3 regions of the Streptococcus gingivalis genome follow, and region 3 is predicted to be linked to each of the others. Evidence: predicted binding sites of a transcription regulator. Region 3 holds the regulator's gene; each other region holds the start of a gene.
What was found. Region 3 encodes Rex, which represses fermentation and respiration genes when NADH is low (regulators of the CRP and FNR family bind a similar motif). Its sites were predicted from a motif close to TTGTGAANTANTTCACAA; they were not measured.
Positions count from the first base shown of each region.

Region 1: a site for Rex is predicted at 3,041-3,058, ahead of adhP (alcohol dehydrogenase AdhP). Genes of this name have one in related genera too.
Region 2: a site for Rex is predicted at 1,885-1,902, ahead of SM122_RS07875 (zinc-dependent alcohol dehydrogenase family protein). Genes of this name have one in related genera too.

Region 1 covers NZ_JAYKTO010000001.1:1,021,085-1,027,449, reverse strand. Annotated here, with positions in the region: gene SM122_RS05070 (PTS mannose/fructose/sorbose transporter subunit IIC) at 1-564, opposite strand, end outside; gene SM122_RS05065 (PTS sugar transporter subunit IIB) at 592-1,581, opposite strand; gene adhP (alcohol dehydrogenase AdhP) at 1,955-2,977, opposite strand; gene SM122_RS05055 (Cof-type HAD-IIB family hydrolase) at 3,168-3,980, opposite strand; gene SM122_RS05050 (NCS2 family permease) at 4,156-5,577, shown strand; gene tsaE (tRNA (adenosine(37)-N6)-threonylcarbamoyltransferase complex ATPase subunit type 1 TsaE) at 5,960-6,365, shown strand, end outside.
Region 2 covers NZ_JAYKTO010000002.1:321,202-327,566, forward strand. Annotated here, with positions in the region: gene adhE (bifunctional acetaldehyde-CoA/alcohol dehydrogenase) at 1-350, shown strand, start outside; gene SM122_RS07860 (hypothetical protein) at 602-1,153, shown strand; gene SM122_RS07865 (hypothetical protein) at 1,163-1,468, shown strand; gene SM122_RS07870 (hypothetical protein) at 1,468-1,791, shown strand; gene SM122_RS07875 (zinc-dependent alcohol dehydrogenase family protein) at 1,955-3,007, shown strand; gene SM122_RS07880 (ABC transporter permease) at 3,166-3,552, shown strand; gene SM122_RS07885 (N-acetylmannosamine-6-phosphate 2-epimerase) at 3,723-4,421, shown strand; gene SM122_RS07890 (YhcH/YjgK/YiaL family protein) at 4,584-5,036, shown strand; gene SM122_RS07895 (ABC transporter substrate-binding protein) at 5,150-6,365, shown strand, end outside.
Region 3 covers NZ_JAYKTO010000001.1:449,217-455,581, reverse strand. Annotated here, with positions in the region: gene gyrA (DNA gyrase subunit A) at 1-713, shown strand, start outside; gene SM122_RS02155 (class A sortase) at 727-1,470, shown strand; gene SM122_RS02150 (porphobilinogen deaminase) at 1,640-1,918, shown strand; gene radC (RadC family protein) at 1,973-2,656, shown strand; gene SM122_RS02140 (redox-sensing transcriptional repressor Rex) at 2,859-3,506, opposite strand; gene SM122_RS02135 (DUF4649 family protein) at 3,637-3,852, opposite strand; gene SM122_RS02130 (DUF1831 domain-containing protein) at 3,854-4,201, opposite strand; gene SM122_RS02125 (cysteine desulfurase family protein) at 4,211-5,323, opposite strand; gene SM122_RS02120 (ribose-phosphate diphosphokinase) at 5,333-6,289, opposite strand; gene SM122_RS02115 (CYTH domain-containing protein) at 6,362-6,365, opposite strand, start outside.

The DNA.
Region 1 (6,365 bases), 570 kb from region 3:
ACCTCCACCGATTTGCATACCGTCTGACAACCAAGCAGGCATCGCTTCAAGCGCACCTTTAACGGTTTCAGCAGGGATCATCAAAAGAAGGGCTGCAGGAATGGCGATACGAAGACCTTGAAGGAGAAGTGCTACAAAGTGCGCACGTTCAACTCCTTTGATATCACCTTTTTTAGCAGCAGCATCGGCAGTGTGGACCAAACCAACGGAGAGAGTACGGACGATCATAGTCAAGAAAAGACCAGCGACTGCAAGTGGAATAGCCACACCTTGAGCCACAGCGATTCCTTTAGAACTAAAGTCACCACCAAGAACCAATATAATCGCAGCAGCGACAGATGCAAGAGCAGCATCGGGTGCAACGGCAGCTCCAATGTTTGCCCAGCCAAGTGCAAGTAATTGAAGGGAACCACCAAGCATCACACCGGCAGTCAAGTTACCTGTTACCAAACCGATTAAGGTACAAGCAACAAGTGGTTGGTGGAATTGGAATTGGTCAAGGATACCTTCAAGACCAGCTAAGAAGGCAACAACGACCACTAATACCATAGAAATAATAGACATGTTTAAAATCCTTTCGTAAGTAATCGATTATTGAACGTTGGCTTTGTTAATTAAGTCAAACAAATCTTTCTTAGAGTCATTTGGTACTTTACGGACATCAAATTCCACTCCAAGATCACGCATTTTTTCAAATGTAGCCACATCCTCTTTATCCATTGACAACACATTGTTAACCATGGTTTTACCAGTTGAGTGGGCCATTGAACCAACGTTCAAGGTTTTAATCGGAACACCACCCTCGATGGCACGAAGGGCATCTTGAGGTGTTTCAAATAAGATCAAAGCATGTGTTTCACCAAAGCGTGGATCTTTTGCAACGTCGATCAATTTCTGAATTGGGACAACATTTGCTTTGACACCATTTGGTGCTGCTTGCTTGATCAACTCTTTACGAAGTTCATCTTTGGCAACTGAGTCTGAAGCAACGATAATGCGATCTGCTTTTGAATCAGGAGTCCAAGCAGTAGCGACTTGTCCATGAAGGAGACGAGTATCTAAGCGAGCAAGATTAATCTTGAGCTTGCCATCTCCGATCACTGTTCCTTCTGGAATAGCAGCTTGGGCAACAGGGGCAGCGGAAGCAGTGCTTGCTTCTTCGACAGGATTCAATTCTTCTGGAAGAGCTTTGATTCCATCTTTAGATTCTTTGATGATGTTTGCAGCAACTTTATCAACGCCAGCATTTGCATCCATCAAACGCTCTGTATAAGCTTGAATCAACATCGGAAGGTTTAATCCAGTAATGATCGCAAATTTACGATCGGGATTTTCCCCCATGACACGACTTGCTTGGTTAAATGGAGAACCACTCCAAAGGTCAGCCAAAACCAAGATTTCATCTTCTGCATCAAATGCGGCAACAGCAGCATTGAATTTAGCATAGAGATCATCTGGGCCTTCACTTGGCATGAACGTAACCACTTGAACTTTCTCTTGATCCCCAAAGATCATCGAGCCGGATTGGTGGATTCCAGCTGCAAATTCACCGTGGCTAGCAATAATGATACCAATACTCATTATTGACATTCCTCCTTATAAAATTTGTTTGACTTTCAGTTTAAGAAAACTTTGAGCTTCTTTATTATAAACCGTTTTCATATTTAAGTCAATTTTTCTATCAAAATCTCGATGTAAAAACATCGATTTATTATATTAAATTATCGTTAGATAGAAAAAGAATGCTCTTGAATGAATTTTGTTTATTACTTGTTGATGCTTAAAAAATCAATAATAGATATGTTTTATAGGATTTTGTTCTCAATGAAAAGATTCCGAGAATCAAACGATATTCTCGAAAACAAAAATAAATATATAATAAATTGTAAATAAGAGTGATTGAGAGCACTCAAAAAGACTAGCCCAACTGGGCTAGTCCTGTAGGTTCAGTTGTTTAGTTTGTAAAGTCAAGTACCATACGTCCTTGAATGGTTCCAGCTTCCATTTCGTCAAAGACTTTGACAGCATCTTCTACTGGACGTTTTTGAACGACTGGCACTACCAAACCTTCTGCGCCAAATTGGAAGGCTTCTTCCAAGTCTTTACGAGTTCCTACAAGAGAACCAATGACTTGGATACCATCTAATACAGTTTTCACAATGCTGAGGTCCATCATTTCAGAAGGAAGACCAACTGCGACAATGCGGCCACCTGCACGAACAGAATCTACTGCTTGGTTGAAAGCTACTTTAGAAACAGCTGTTACGACAGCAGAGTGAGCTCCACCATTTGTTTTTTCTTTGATCAATCCTGGGACATCTTCGACTTCGCGACCGTTGATGACAAAGTCTGCACCAACTTCTTTCGCCAATTCCAGTTTGTCATTGTTGATATCAACAGCTATGACATGTGCGTTGAAGACTTTCTTGGCATATTGAACAGCCAAGTTACCCAATCCACCAGCTCCGTAGATAACGATCCATTGTCCTGGTTCTGCTTTGGCTTCTTTGATGGCTTTGTAAGTTGTAACACCTGCACAAGTGATAGAAGAAGCTTGGGCTGGATCTAATCCTTCAGGTACTTTCACTGCGTAATCTGCAGTAACGATACATTGCTCAGCCATTCCTCCGTCAACAGAATAACCAGCATTTTTTACAGTACGGCAAAGGGTTTCGCGACCGGTTGTACAGTATTCACAAGTTCCACATCCTTCGAAAAACCATGCGACACTGACACGATCTCCAACTTTTAGGCTCTTGACATCTGGAGCGACTTCTTTCACAATTCCGATTCCTTCGTGTCCAAGAACACGGCCTGGCACTTTACCGAAGTCTCCGTGAGCGACGTGCAAGTCAGTGTGGCAGACACCACAGTATTCGATTTGAACAAGAGCTTCCCCTGTTTCAAGTGGACGCATGTCTTTGTTTGCAACGATTTCAACACCAGTACCTTCTGGATTTACAACAACAGCTTTCATTTTGTTCCTCCTTAAGTGAACGAGAAGCGATTTAGAATTTTTGAAAGCGCTTCTTTAATAACTATGTTAATAATATCATAAACTAGATGGCAAGGCAATGAAAAAAATATAAAAATAGGAGGGTATTGATTAACCGATTAAGTATTTAGGATAGAAAAAGACATGAGGGGATAACTCATGTCTGTTCCTATTATAAGAATAATTGAATGAGTTGGCGCGCGACACCATCTTCGTTATTTGTGAAATCTGTGACGGAATCCGCGTAAGGGAGAAGGACGGAGCTAGCATTTTTCATGGCGTATCCATGACCAGCGAGAGCTAGCATGTCGGTATCGTTGTGCTCGTCTCCAAAGGCAATCAAATCCTTCTGATCCATATTGAGTTTATCTAGAAGGTAGGTCAGAGCAGATGCTTTGGTCACATTTTTGGGATTGCATTCCAGAATATTTAAGGGACCCCCCCAAGTATTTATAGACAGATTGTAGTCATAATGCCGATTCATTTCATCTGCCAGAGCATATTTGTCTTCCGCTTTCGTTTGAAAGAGGATACAGTTTGGGTCGCTCGTTACCCGCTCGGGATTGAATTGATTTTCTGGTTGGAAAGATTCAATACCGAATAATTTAGGGTCTGCAACGTGCTCATTTGGATCGGTAATAAAGAATTTATTGCGGTATTCGCCTGCTATAAAGTCCGCTTGGATGGTATCCCGGTTAGCGACCATATCTAGCAGGTATTTTTTATCTAAAGTCAAACATTGTTCATCCCCCCATTTTTTCTCAGGTAGATGCGTAAGGGAGCCGTTAAAATTGATCATCGGAGTATCTAGCTCTAGTTGTTTGTAATAGGTATGTGCCATACGGTAGGGGCGGCCTGTTGTAATAATGACTTTATGGCCAAGAGCACTAATTTTTTTTATCGTATCAATGGTAAAGTCGCTCAATTTGCTTTCGGAATTTAAGAGAGTGCCGTCTAGATCTAGAGCGATCATCTTTTTATGCATATTTCAGTTCCTTTCGAGAAGAATGAGACCATTATATCAGAAAAATCGGAAAAGCGCTCAAAAATCGAGAAGAGAAGTAGGATTTCTTGAAAGGCGAAAGATCTTTTGGTAAAATAGAAATAACGTTCGCAAATTGATTGGGAGCGAGAATGATGAAAAAGGAGTTTATTCTGAAATGGATAAGTTTTTTAAACTTTCAGAACATGGAACCACTGTTCGAACAGAGGTCCTTGCTGGTTTGACAACCTTTTTTGCGATGAGTTATATCCTCTTCGTAAACCCTCAAATGTTGTCACAAACAGGTATGCCAGCTCAAGGAGTCTTCCTTGCAACGATTATTGGATCCGTTGTCGGGACCTTGATGATGGCTTTTTATGCCAATTTGCCTTATGCACAAGCACCAGGGATGGGCTTGAACGCTTTCTTTACCTTTACCGTTGTATTTGGTATGGGCTACTCATGGCAAGAGGCTTTAGGAATGGTCTTCATTTGTGGTGTGATTTCATTAATTATCACATTGACAAATGTTCGGAAGATGATCATCGAATCGATTCCGACTGCTCTTCGGTCTGCTATTTCAGCGGGGATCGGGATTTTCTTGGCCTATGTTGGGATTAAGAATGCAGGATTTTTGAAATTCACGATTGACCCTCATACCTATACAGTGGTCGGGGAAGGAGCAGATAAGGCGAATGCAACGATCTCAGCCAATGCATCTGCTGTTCCTGGATTGGTTGATTTTAACAATCCGGCTGTCCTCTTGGCTCTTGTTGGTCTTGCGATTACTATTTTCTTTGTTGTCAAAGGGATTAAGGGAGGGATTATCCTTTCTATCTTAGCAACGACTGTGCTTGGAATTCTCATCCATGTGGTTGATATCACTAAAATTGACTTTGCAAGTAACCATCTAGGAGCTGCCTTTAATGATTTAGGCACGATCTTTGGTCAAGCTTTGGGATCAAAAGGATTGGGTTCTTTGATTTCCAATACGTCTCGTTTGCCTGAGACCTTAATGGCAATTTTAGCCTTCTCCTTGACTGATATTTTTGATACAATTGGAACTTTAATCGGTACGGGTGAAAAAGTTGGGATTGTTGCGACAAATGGGGAAAACCATCAATCAGCGAAATTAGATAAGGCCCTCTATTCAGACCTTGTAGCGACTTCAGTCGGAGCCATTGCAGGAACTTCAAACGTAACGACTTATGTTGAATCTGCAGCTGGTATTGGAGCTGGTGGACGCACTGGTTTGACAGCCTTGGTTGTGGCAATCTGTTTTGCTATTTCAAGTCTCTTTAGTCCTTTGTTGGCGATTGTACCGACCGCTGCTACAGCTCCAATTTTGATTGTTGTTGGGATCATGATGTTGAGTGGCTTGAAAAATATCCATTGGGAAGATATGTCAGAAGCAGTTCCTGCCTTCTTCACCTCTATCTTTATGGGCTTCAGCTACTCGATTACACAAGGGATCGCTGCTGGATTTATCACCTATAGCTTAGTGAAAGTGGTTAAAGGACAAGCCAAAGAAGTGCACAGCATGATTTGGATTTTAGATGTTCTCTTTATTTTAAACTACGTTAGCATGGCCTTGAATTAAGTATCAGAAAAGTGCCAAAAAGGAATGGGAGTTGTCTCCCATTCCTTTCAGATTGAAGACAAAGTTATACCAAAAACATTCCTTAGGTGAGTACGGACGTCAGCGAACTTCTTTGAAGTTCCATGACTAATTATTGAGCCTAAGGTCTCAATAATTCCGAGTGCCTGAAACGTTATTGTTTCAGGCACTTTTCTCACAGCGGAAAGTTTCAGTATTTTCTTAAATCGATTTAAAAATTGGAACTCAAATTTATTTTTTTTTGCAGAATCACTTAACTTATTTTACTTTAAAATAGTTTGTCTATCTATCTAAAAAGCAAACCTGAGTCGAACAATTTCTAAAAGAAAGAGCAGATTTTTAAAAAGTTTGGTATAATAGAGAAATGATTAGTCACAATGAAACGGAGCTGATCGCTCTAGGAAAACAGCTAGGAAAACTCTTAGAAAAGCAAGACGTGATTATCTTATCAGGTGATCTAGGAGCAGGAAAAACGACCTTTACCAAAGGAATTGCAAAGGGGTTAGGGATTGATCAGATGATTAAAAGCCCGACCTATACCATTGTTCGTGAATACGAAGGTCGCTTGCCTTTATACCATTTGGATGTTTACCGGATTGGGAATGATCCAGATTCTATTGATTTAGATGATTTTCTATTTGGAGATGGTGCTACCATTATTGAATGGGGAGAGCTGATTGAGCCGAGTCTCTCGGATGCTTATCTAAAAATTTTTATCCGAAAATTAGAAGATGGGCGAGAGTTAGCTTTTGAAGCTCATGGAGCGCGTG
Region 2 (6,365 bases), on a different contig from region 3:
GCCCAGCTAAGACAGCTACATGGCCTAAGTACAACTACTACCGTGCAGATGAAAAATACCAAGATATCGCTCGTATGCTAGGACTTCCATGCTCTACTCCAGAAGAAGCCGTTGAAGCTTATGCAAAAGCTGTATACGAACTCGGTGAACGCTGTGGTATCGAAATGAACTTCAAAGCACAAGGCATCGATGAAAAAGAATGGAAGAAACATTCTCGTGAATTGGCCTTCCTTGCTTATGAAGATCAATGTTCACCAGCTAACCCACGTCTTCCAATGGTAGACCATATGCAAGAAATCATCGAAGATGCTTACTATGGTTACAAGGAACGTCCAGGACGTCGTAAATAAGACGCCAAGGAACAACTGATGTTTATCAGCTACCCCCACTCGAAAGAGCGGGGGATTTTTGCTATTTGGGTCCAAAACTCGTTTTTTCATAAAAAATTAGACTTTTTTTCAGAAATTGTGTTATTTTTATAGCATTCCGAGCTATTTTATGTTACCCTATAGTGTGTGAATCTGCTTGTAGCTGAAGGGTTAGGATCCTTTTTCAGTTATAGGAAACGAAAAAACAAATCCAAGAAAGGAGGCCATCTCAAATGGAGTTAGAAGGTGAAGTGCAAGATCAGGCCCAGAAAATTATTGAAATGCCCCAACGAGATCGGGCAACGTCCGCTTCAGAAAATCAGCCATCATCTGCTTCGGTGGTCTCCATGTATGGGCAGGAAAGGCCCAGCATTCCGAGTCTCCATCAGCAATTGGCAGGAGCATCTGGTACCCAGACCATTCAATTACGAGAGGAATTGGTACTGGCAGTAGCGCAAAATGCTTCAGCGCAAGCGACGGTCTTTGAGGCCGAGCTCAAAGATCAGCTAGAAGTGGCCAAGGAGACGGTTTCCCATAAGGTTGCTGAGGTGTCTCAAATGGCCCACAGCATGGCTCAATTTTTAACAGATGCAGAAGTGGAGCAATTATTAGGAGAGTTCTCCATGGATACTTGCTGGGACCAAGCGGTCGAGGCGGAAAACCTGGCCCAAGCAAAGGTCTACTCGACACGTCTGTCAGATTTGGCAGGCCAACTGGAAGCTGCATCAGCCCAATTGGTGAACTTGGATAAGGGACAAGCAGTGGCCTTTGATTTTCATAAGTAGGAGAAAAAGATGTTAGAGATCCTGGGAGAGGATAGAGAACGAATTGAGGAGCTCCATCGAGAGATTAAAAAGGAGCAAGAGCGGATTGCAATTCGGAGTTTGATTGCAACGCAAAAAGCCTTGATGATGTTGGAAGGGATGAGTTTGCAGGTGACTTTGAGCGGTCAATCCGAAAAAATGCGCTCTTTTGCTACAACAACTCTAGTTAATGATTTGAAAGATGGATTTACAGGAGGAGCAGCGGACGCGGCAGAAGCAGCACTGAAATCAGTGAAAAAGCCGATTTTATTGAGTCCGATTAAAGGAGGTATGTGATGTACCATTCAGGAAATAGTGAATTAGAACAACTAGAAGATCGACATTACCGCTTCAACCAGAAACTTAGCGAGTTGGAGTGGGATTATGCGGATATGCGTATGGATGTCCGCCAACATACAGAAAATTTAGTAGACTGGCTGAGTGCCCTGCATTTTCAAGCCCCAAGTGCGGAGGCTCAAAGTGGCTTGGAGCGTTTATTTGCCTTGCAAGAAGAGTTTGAGGCAGAACTCAAGCGCTATGAAGAGCGTTTAGAAGAAGAACGTGAGCGCGAGCAGCAAGAGTACTATAAGCAGCGCCAACAATTAGAACAAGGTGATTGAAACATTCCTCTGGTAGAGATAAGAGGAATGTTTTTGTTTGCTCAAAAAACTTTTAAAAATGTGCTCATAAAATATTGTAAGCCTTTACTTAATATGTTATAATATTCACAAAGAAACGAAAATAAAATGGTTTTATCAAACCAACAAAGAAAAGGAGTCGCTTATGAAAGCTGCAACTTATGTATCTGCAGGCAATCTGCAACTGCTGGATCAACCAAAACCAGTGATCAAAAATCCAACGGATGCCATTGTGCGTGTCTTGAAGACAACCATCTGTGGGACAGACCTTCACATCCTAGGAGGAGATGTGCCAGCTTGTAAGGAAGGCACAATTTTAGGCCACGAAGGAATCGGGATCGTTGAAGAAGTCGGCGATGCGGTTACTAACTTCAAGGTGGGCGACAAGGTCATTATCTCTTGTGTCACAGCTTGTAATACCTGCTACTACTGTAAACGTAGTCTGCCTTCTCACTGTGAAGATGGTGGTTGGATTTTGGGTCACTTAATCAATGGGACCCAAGCAGAATATGTGCATATTCCACATGCGGATGGCAGTCTTTATCATGCGCCTGAAACTGTGGATGACGAAGCCTTGGTCATGCTCTCAGACATTCTCCCAACATCTTATGAAATCGGAGTGCTTCCATCTCATGTGAAACCAGGGGACAATGTCTGTATCGTTGGAGCTGGTCCGATTGGCCTTGCGGCTCTTTTGACCGTTCAATTCTTCTCACCAGCTACGATTATTATGGTGGACTTATCTGAATCTCGTCTTGAAGCAGCTAAGAAATTTGGGGCAACTCACACCATCTGCTCCAGTGATATCGCTGAAATTAAGGCCTTTATCAATGATGTGACGGATGGTCGTGGTGTCGATATTTCAATGGAATGTGTGGGTTATCCTGCTACCTTTGATGTCTGCCAAAACGTCATCTCTGTCGGAGGTCATATTGCCAATGTCGGTGTTCACGGAAAACCAGTTAGCTTCAATTTGGACGAATTGTGGATCAAGAACATTACCCTCAACACCGGTCTCGTCAATGCCAACACCACTGAAATGTTGCTCAATGTCCTAAAATCTGGTAAGATCGATGCTACTAAGCTCATCACCCACCACTTCAAACTCTCAGAAGTTGAAAAAGCCTATGATGTCTTTAAACATGCGGGTGAAAACCATGCTCTCAAGGTGATTATCGAAAATGATATCAGTGAATGAAGTGGCAACTAATATTTGTTCATAGTTTTTTTAGACGGACCAGAGATATTCTGGTCCTATTTTCAACCCCCAAAAGCCAATGATTCCTTGCAAAATAAATTTGTTGTCTTATAATAGAAGTACAGAAAACGATTACATAAAGAGAAAGGTGTGATCTTATGAAACGGTTTTGTTATCATCGTGAATTCTGGATGGACTTCCATTTCTGGATCTTGGTCTTGCTTTTAGCGGCTGTAGCTTTGACGATGCGGGCTCCGCTTTCGGTAGCTAGCCTGGCTTATCTTGCTTTTGTCGGGATTTTGATCCTCCTTCAGGTCTTTCAACCGGCTGTATCGACACGTCAGTATCCAGAAGGTAGCTACCATTTCAATTGGACCTTCTATCGCGATACCCGACTGTATATCGATCTCTTTTTACTAGCAGGTCTCTTGGCAGGCCCAATGGCTTCATCGGATATGGTCTATTGGATCTTGCTTGGAGCCGTCGTCGGCTCTATTGGCTTTGTATTTGTCGTAAAGGAAAAAGCGACTGAAAAGATGGCCTAAGGAATCACCATGTCCTAGATCTCTGAAACTAGTTTCAGAGATCTTTTTATTTTTCCCTAAAATGTGAAACTATAATCCAATTGCACGATTAATATTGTAAGCGCTTTAAAAATAGATTATAATCAATTTACAAGTACTCGAGTTGCCTTATTATCAAAGGAGAAGGAGTTATGTCAAAGATTACAAAAGATGAACTGATTGAACAAATCAAAGATGGCATCATTGTTTCTTGTCAAGCTCTCCCTCATGAACCGCTCTATACAGAAGCAGGAGGAGTCATTCCTCTCTTGGTCAAAGCGGCTGAGCAGGGTGGAGCTGTCGGAATCCGAGCCAATAGTGTCCGGGATATCAAGGAAATCAAGGAAGTGACCAAGTTACCGATCATTGGGATTATCAAACGCGATTACCCACCTGAAGAACCCTTTATCACGGCTACTATGAAAGAAGTCGATGAGTTGGCAGCTTTGGATATCGCGGTCATTGCGCTTGATTGTACCAAACGTCCACGTCATGATGGACTTTCGATTAGTGACTTTATCCATCAAGTCAAAGAGAAATATCCAGACCAACTCTTGATGGCTGATACCTCTACTCTGGAAGAAGGATTGACAGCTGTCGAAGCGGGAGTAGACTTTGTCGGAACGACCCTTTCGGGCTATACGGACTACAGTCCGAAGGTTGATGGGCCAGATTTTGAACTGATCCATAGCCTCTGTCAAGCAGGAGTGGATGTCATCGCAGAAGGCAAGATCCACTATCCTGATCAGGCCAAGAAAATCCATGACCTTGGGGTTCGCGGGATCGTTGTAGGTGGCGCCATTACCCGACCGAAAGAGATCACCGAGCGCTTTGTCGCAGCCTTAAAATGAGAAAACAAAACAGTAGATTGAAGGAGGAGGAGACCCAATAGAGAGTAGTCGAATTCATTTAATGAGAATGTTTCAGTGAAGGGATAACGATGTAGATTTCAAGAAGGAAGTCATATTTGCTTAACTTTCTGTAACATAAATCTAGTGTTAAAGGAGAAATAGATGATATTTGATGATTTAACAAACATAAAATTGTACAAAGGGATTCATCCTAATCTGGATCAAGCGATTGATTTTCTCTATGAACACCGGAAAGATTCTTTTGAGCTAGGGAGATATGATATCGACGGTGACAAGGTCTTTCTCGTTGTTCAAGAAAACACCCTTAACAAAGATGAAAATAATCGCTTTGAACATCATCGCCGTTATGCCGACCTTCATTTATTAGTTGAAGGGCATGAATTCTCTAGCTACGGTTCCCGTATCCTAGATGAAGCTATTCCATTTGATGAAGCAAGTGATATTGGCTTTGTTCATTGTGAGAAATTCTATCCACTTCATTTGGGCTATCATAATTTTGCAGTCTTCTTCCCTGGTGAACCTCACCAACCAAATGGTTATTCAGGTCAGGAAGAAACAGTCAGAAAATATTTATTCAAAATTGCGATTGATTAGATGTCTTAAATAGAAAATGGAGGAGATAGGCAATATAGTTAGTTTTTTCGGAGAAGTTAAGTCTTCAAAGCGCTGATTACATATTTTGTATTTAAAACAGAAAGAGGAAAACAATGAAAAATAGTAAGAAAATTCTTTTCGCTTTGGTTCTCGCGTTATTCGCATTGTTTGTCACTGCATGTTCATCTTCAAAAAATGATGCAGAAGGAAGTAATAAAACTGGAGAATTATCTGGTGAAATTGTAATGTGGCACTCATTTACTCAGGGGCCTCGGTTAGAAAGTATTCAAAAATCAGCTGATGAGTTCATGAAGAAGCATCCAAAAGTTAAAATCAAGATTGAGACATTTTCATGGAATGACTTCTATACAAAATGGACGACTGGATTAGCAAATGGCAATGTTCCAGATATTAGTACAGCTTTGCCAAACCAAGTTATGGAAATGGTAAATTCAGATGCCTTAGTTCCATTGAATGATACCGTTAAGAAAATCGGAGAAGATAAATTTAATAAAACAGCATTAGATGAAGCGAAGGTTGATGGCAATTTTTATTCTGTTCCTTTGTATTCACATGCTCAAGTCATGTGGGTTCGCACTGATTTATTGAAACAATATAATATTGAAGTTCCAAAAACATGGGACCAGTTGTATGAAGCTTCAAAAAAATTAAAAGAAAATGGAGTTTATGGATTGTCTGTTCCTTTTGGGACAAATGACCTGATGGGTACACGCTTCTTAAATTTCTACGTACGAAGCGGTGGCGGAAGTCTGTTGACAAAAGATTTGAAAGCTAACTTGACAAGCAAGCTGGCCCAAGATGGAATTAAATATTGGGTGAAGATGTACAAGGAATTTTCTCCTAAAGATTCATTGAACTTTAATGTCTTGCAGCAAGCTACTTTGTTCTATCAAGGAAAGACAGCCTTTGACTTTAACTCAGGTTTCCATGTAGGTGGTATTCAAGCAAATAGCCCTCAATTGATTGATGCAATTGACGCCTATCCGATTCCAAAAGTAAAAGAATCAGATAAAGATTATGGTATTGAAACTTCTAATATTCCATTGGTAGTTTGGAAGAATTCCAAACATCCAGAAGTAGCGAAAGCATTCTTAGAATCTTTGTATGAAAAGAAAGATTATATTAGCTTCTTAGATTCAACTCCTGTTGGAATGTTGCCTGCCATCAAAGGAATTAGTGATGATCCAGCCTATAAAGATAATGACGTTCGCAAGAAATTCCAACATGCAGAAGAAGTTATTACAAAAGCAGCAGAAAAAGGTACAGCTATTGGATATGAAAATGGTCCAAGTGTTCAAGCTGGAATGT
Region 3 (6,365 bases):
CAATCGTCAACCTCTTAAAATTGGACGAAGGTGAATCGATTCAAACCATTATCAATGTGGAGCAAGATCGCAGTGACGAAGCTTATCTCTTCTTTACGACGCGACAAGGTTTGGTCAAGCGGACCAATGTAGCTGAATTTTCAAATATCCGTCAGAACGGTCTCAAAGCTCTGAATCTACGTGATGAGGATGAATTGATCAATGTCTTCCTTACAGACGGTAATACTGACGTCATTATCGGTACCAAGTATGGTTATTCTGTCCGCTTTAATGAGGCTGTAGTCCGGAATATGGGGCGTTCTGCCACAGGTGTACGTGGTGTGAATCTCCGGGAAGGAGACAAAGTTGTTGGTGCAAGTGTCGTCACCGATCAGGATGAAGTATTGATCATTACCGAAAAAGGTTATGGAAAACGCACCATAGCGAGCGAATACCCAACTAAAGGCCGTGGCGGTAAAGGAATCAAGACAGCCAATATTACAGAGAAAAATGGTGCATTAGCTGGTCTTTTAACTGTTAAAGGGGATGAAGACCTGATGATCATCACTGATACTGGGGTCATGATCCGGACGGGTGTGGCCAACATTTCTCAGACAGGTCGTTCCACTCAGGGAGTGAAAGTGATGCGACTTGATCAGGATGCTAAAATTGTGACCTTTACAACAGTGCAACCTGATGAAAAGGATGAAGAAGTAGTGGAAGAAAACGAATAGATAAGGGGACAGCATGTCACGCAAAAGAAAAAAGAAAAAGAGTTTACGTAATGCTCTTATCAACATCGTTGCAACACTTTTGATTATTCTCTCGCTTCTCTTGATTTTCAATGCTCCGATCCGTAATATGATTATGGTTTGGCATACCAACCAATACCAGGTTAGCAAGGTCGATAAAAAAACCATTGACAAGAATAAAGAAGTGAAGACGAGCTTTGATTTTCAACATGTCCAGTCACTCTCGACGGAAGCCGTCATCAATGCCCAATGGCAAGCTCAAAAGCTACCAGTAATTGGGGGAATTTCGATTCCTGAATTAAACATGAACCTTCCGATCTTTAAGGGGCTTGAAAATGTAGCCCTCTACTACGGAGCAGGGACCATGAAGGAAAACCAAGTCATGGGGCAAGGCAATTATTCTCTTGCTAGTCACCACGTGTTTGGTCTAACTGGAGCAAATGCCATGTTATTCTCACCATTAGAGAAAGCCAAGGCGGGTATGAAGATCTACATCACGGACAAAGAAAAAATCTATACTTATGTCATCTCATCTGTTGAGACAGTGACTCCAGACCGTGTAGATGTTATTCAAGATCGTGAAGGCGTCAATGAGATCACCTTGGTGACCTGTGAGGATGCTGCAGCGACTTACCGTACGATTGTAAAAGGGAATTTGGAAACCTCTGTTGACTATGACAAGGCTCCAAAAGACATCCTGGATTCATTCAGCAAGTCTTATAATCAAATGCAACTTTAAGAAAATAAAGCCCGAGGCAGAGATGCTAGGGCTTTTTCTATGTAGGAAGCTAGGAGAAATTCTTGTAAAATTGTAAGAGATTGGTAATATTATGTAAGGAATTTGTCATAATATTGAGGGAAAATCAGTATATAATAGAGGAGAAAGAGTATGATAAGGAGGTAGAATAGTGACAAAAGAGCGAATTTATCATCTCTTGCATCATTTCTATAATCTCTTAGTAAACGATTTTCCACGAAATGGTTTAATTACGAAAGGTATCTACGAAGTAGAGCAGGTCTACCAAGCTTTAGAGGCCATTCCTCAGAGCCAGGAGTACTTGTTCCGCTGTGAAATTCAACAGTTTTTAAAGGAGCTTGAACAAGTTCAAACAGGTTATCAGATCCGCTTTAATAAAGATGAAGTCTTAGTGTTAGATGATTTGAAGGAAGAAATCGCCTGTAAATAATGAAAGGTTGTCGTTTTCTCCATTTATTACGAATTAATAAGTGAGGAGGAAATTATGTACGACATATCATTTATTGAACCATCTTTGCTTCCTAGAGAACGTTTGGTTTCTGAAGGAGTGGATAAGCTGAGTCACCAAGAATTGTTATCCATTCTCTTACGGACAGGCAATAAGCAAAAAAGCGTTTATGAGATTGCACAAGGTCTTTTGAGCTCAGTTAATAGTTTAAAGGAGTTAAGTCAATTAACCCTAGAGGAGCTACAGGAAATCTCTGGCATTGGCCGGGTGAAGGCCATCGAACTTCAGGCTGTGATTGAGTTTGGACGAAGGATTCATAAAGACGAATTAATGAGTTCTGAACAGATCATGAGCAGTCAGAAATTGGCCCATAAAATTCAACAGGAAATCGGCCATAAGAAACAGGAGCACCTGGTTGCTCTCTATTTAAATACGCAGAATGAAATTATTCATCAGCAGACCATTTTTATTGGAACCGTGAATCGAAGTATTGCGGAGCCACGTGAAATCCTGCATTATGCACTGAAGCACATGGCAACCTCTATCATCTTGGCTCACAATCATCCATCTGGTGCCGTATTTCCGAGTAAAAATGATGATGAAGTAACGCAACGAGTTTTAGAGGCCTGTGAAGTGATGGGCTTAACCCTATTAGATCACTTGATTGTATCTGAAGAAAACTATTATAGTTACCGTGAAGAAACCGATTATTTGGTATAAAATAGAGAGTGGGACAGAAATCGGTAATTCGTTAGAATTCGATTTCGTCGTCCCACCTCCGCACAGTTGAGTAGGGCTGTAAAAGCTGATGAAATCAGCGTAGTAGAGCCCACTCAACCACTGCGTCTTGCTCGACAATCCAAAAATAATTGAGAGGCTAGGACTTTTGTCCCAGCCTCTTTTCTTGTTAATGTATAAGTCTTTATTCTTCGTTTTTTCGCATGAAATAAAGGAGTGTTTGCAATTCACTAGTGAGATCGACATATTGGACGACGACATCCTTAGGGACTGTCAGATGCACTGGTGAGAAGCTAAGGATTCCCTTGACCCCAGCGTCTACTAAAAGACTAGCAACTTCCTGCGCTTTAATACTTGGGACAGTTAAAATTGCTGTTTGAATGCCTTCTTTTTTGAGATTCTCTTTGATCGTAGAAATCCCATAAATGGGGATCCCATCCTTACTTTTGGTATTAATCAGTTCATGATCATCTACATCAAAAGCCATGACAATTTTCATCTTATTGCGTTCATGGAAGCGATAGTTGAGGAGCGCACTTCCCATATTTCCGATCCCCACAATAGCGACATTGGTAATGGCATTGTCATTTAAGAGATCGGCAAAGAAGTTCATCAGTTTTTTTACGTCATAACCAAATCCACGTCTTCCTAATTCACCAAAATATGAGAAATCTCGTCGAACAGTAGCAGAGTCAATCCCAATTGCATCAGCAATTTGCTTGGAATTGGCGCGCTCTATTTTTTCAGAGTTAAAGCGTTTAAAAATGCGGTAGTAGAGCGATAAGCGTTTTGCTGTTGCGCGTGGAATTGGAGTATTTTTATCATGTTTCACAATATCACAACCTTTCCCTCTTATTGTATAGGAAGATTGTGAAAAAATCAACTATCTAGAGTGGTTTTTCAAAAATATTTTTGTCTAAAGAAAAAGCTGATGACGATGGGAGAGTTCCATCAGCATCAGCTTAGTTTTCAGCTTGTTCTACCTTTTTCAAAAAAGCATAGAGTCCATCGACTCGTCCTGTATAGGGGAGCTTTTCCCCCTTGTATTCAATGGATACGATTGAGTAAGAGTCAGGCAGGGTTACACAGCCTGAAAAATCTAGGATGCAGGCTGCAAGGTCGGGATAAGTAGTCGTTCGTTCTACTTGGTAAGCATCGATATAAGTTAGGGTTACCATATTAGGCCTCTGTTTTGTTGAAAATTTCTCTTTCGACAAGACTATCCATTAAGAAATAGAATTTTTGTTGGATAATGTCATTTTCTGGATTTTTAAAAATATTAACCAGGCGAAGCCCAGACTTGTCTGTAATATTGATCTTAAAACCTGTCAAATCTTTATTGAAAATGATTTTAAGTAGGAAGCCTTCGCCACTATTTGGAACGGCTTCGAGCAAACGATTTAACTCGTAATTTCCAACTTTTGTAACAGCGAATGTATTGTCACGTAAGGTATATTTTTTAACATTTGGGTGTAGACTATAGGTATATTTGCAGTCTTTCAATGAAACACTTGTTTCAAAAGCCATATTGTTCTCCTATGATATAATTTCTTTAAGTTTTGAGAGGAAGTCTTGAACCTCCTCTACGGTATTGAGTTCTGAAAAACTAATTCGAAGGGATTCTTTTAGGCGTGAGCTATCTTTTCCATATAGCGCCTCAAGGACATGGCTGGGTTGAACTGTACCAGCGGTACAAGCAGAACCTGTAGAGACAGAAATTCCAGCAAGATCGAGTCGCATCAGTAAAACGTCATTTTGGACACCCGGAAAGCCAAGGTTCCAAACAAATGGAATATGGTCGTCATTCGCATTTACGTAGTAGTCGTAGGCTGCTAAACCATTGACTAGCTCTTGGCCGAGTTTTTGAACCTGGTTGAAATTTTCTTCTTGATGAAGTGTAGCTTGCTGAAGCGCGGTTGCCATCCCGACAATAGAAATGAGATTTTCCGTGCTGGCTCTCATCTTACTTTCCTGATCCCCCCCATGGATGAGATTATCAAAATCTGGGACGGCTGCATAAAGGAAGCCGACTCCCTTTGGTCCGTGGAATTTGTGGGCAGAAGCACTGAGAAAATCAATTCCCAACTCTTCGGGATAGACAGGGACCTTTCCGATTGCTTGGACCGCATCAACGTGAAAGGCAGCTGGATGATCTTTTAAGAGTTCTCCGATTTCTTTAATCGGTAGAAGATCGCCTGTCTCGTTATTGGCAAACATGGTAGAGACAAGAATGGTATCCGGTCTAAGAGCCGCCTTGATATCACTAGCCTGAATGCGTCCATCTCTTGGTTGGACGATCGTAACTTCAAATCCGAAACGTTCTACAAGATATTCGATGGGTTCAAGAACCGCATGGTGTTCCAAAGCGGTCGTAATGATGTGTTTGCCATCTGCTTGGTGTTTCAAGCAGTAGCCTTTTATAACGGTATTATTACTTTCTGATCCACCTGAAGTGAAGAAAATACGATTTGGAAGAGTATGGAGAGACTGAGCAATTTGCTCGCGAGATTCTCGGAGAAGTTTACTAGCCATCCGTCCATGAGCATGAAGGCTCGATGGATTTCCAAAAGTGGTCTTCATAGTTTCAGACATTTTATCAATGACTTCAGGTAGAAGGGGAGTTGTTGCGGCATTATCAAAATATATCACATTAAGACCTTATTTCTTATGGTAGGCAAATAGAGGACTAACAGGTTTTCTTTCTTGAATGCGAACAATAGCTTCAGCGATCAGTTCGCTAGCTGTCAGATAGTTAATATTTTTTGGTGTTGGTCCATTTGGAGCAACAGAATCGGTTACTAAGATTTCTTTGATCGGAGCTTGATCTAATAATTCAACAGCACCTTTAACAAATAAGCCGTGGCTTGATACAGCATAAATTTCAGTAGCCCCTTCGCGTTCGACAATTTTCGCAGCTTCTGAGAATGTCTTACCAGTATTGAGGATATCGTCAATCAAGATTGCTTTCTTATCTTTAACATCCCCGATGATATAGCCATAATCACGGTTCGCATCATCTTGCTCGTAATCAATGATGGCAATCGGTGCATCAAGATATTCTGCTAAACTACGAGCCCGTTTGACACCTGAGTTTTTAGGGCTGACGACTACAACATCTGGACCTGTTAGACCTTTGTTGATGTAGTGCTCTGCAAAAAGTGGAATGGTAAAGAGGTTATCCACGGCAATATCAAAGAAACCTTGGACCTGAACAGCATGGAGATCAAGTGTGACGACGCGATCCACCCCAGCTTTGACCAACATGTTTGCGACGAGCTTAGCTGTGATTGGTTCGCGAGGAGCAGCAGTTCGGTCTTGGCGAGCATAGCCAAAATAAGGCATGACCACATTGACGGTGTTTGCGCTAGCCCGTTGGCAAGCATCCACCATGATTAACAATTCCATCAAGTGATTGTTAACAGGAAAACTGGTTGATTGAATGATATAAATATCATATCCACGAACACTTTCCTCAATATTGACTTGGATTTCACCATCTGAAAACTGACGGGATGAAATTTTCCCAAGCGGAACCCCAGCATGATCCGCGATTTTTTGCGCAATCTCTGGGTTTGAATTGAGAGAGAAGAGCTTCATATTTTTTTTATCTGACATGTGATTCCAACCTCATTTAGATTTTTGATCTTAGCACTATTTTAGCAAAAATTTGCGATAATTTCAGCTTTTTTAC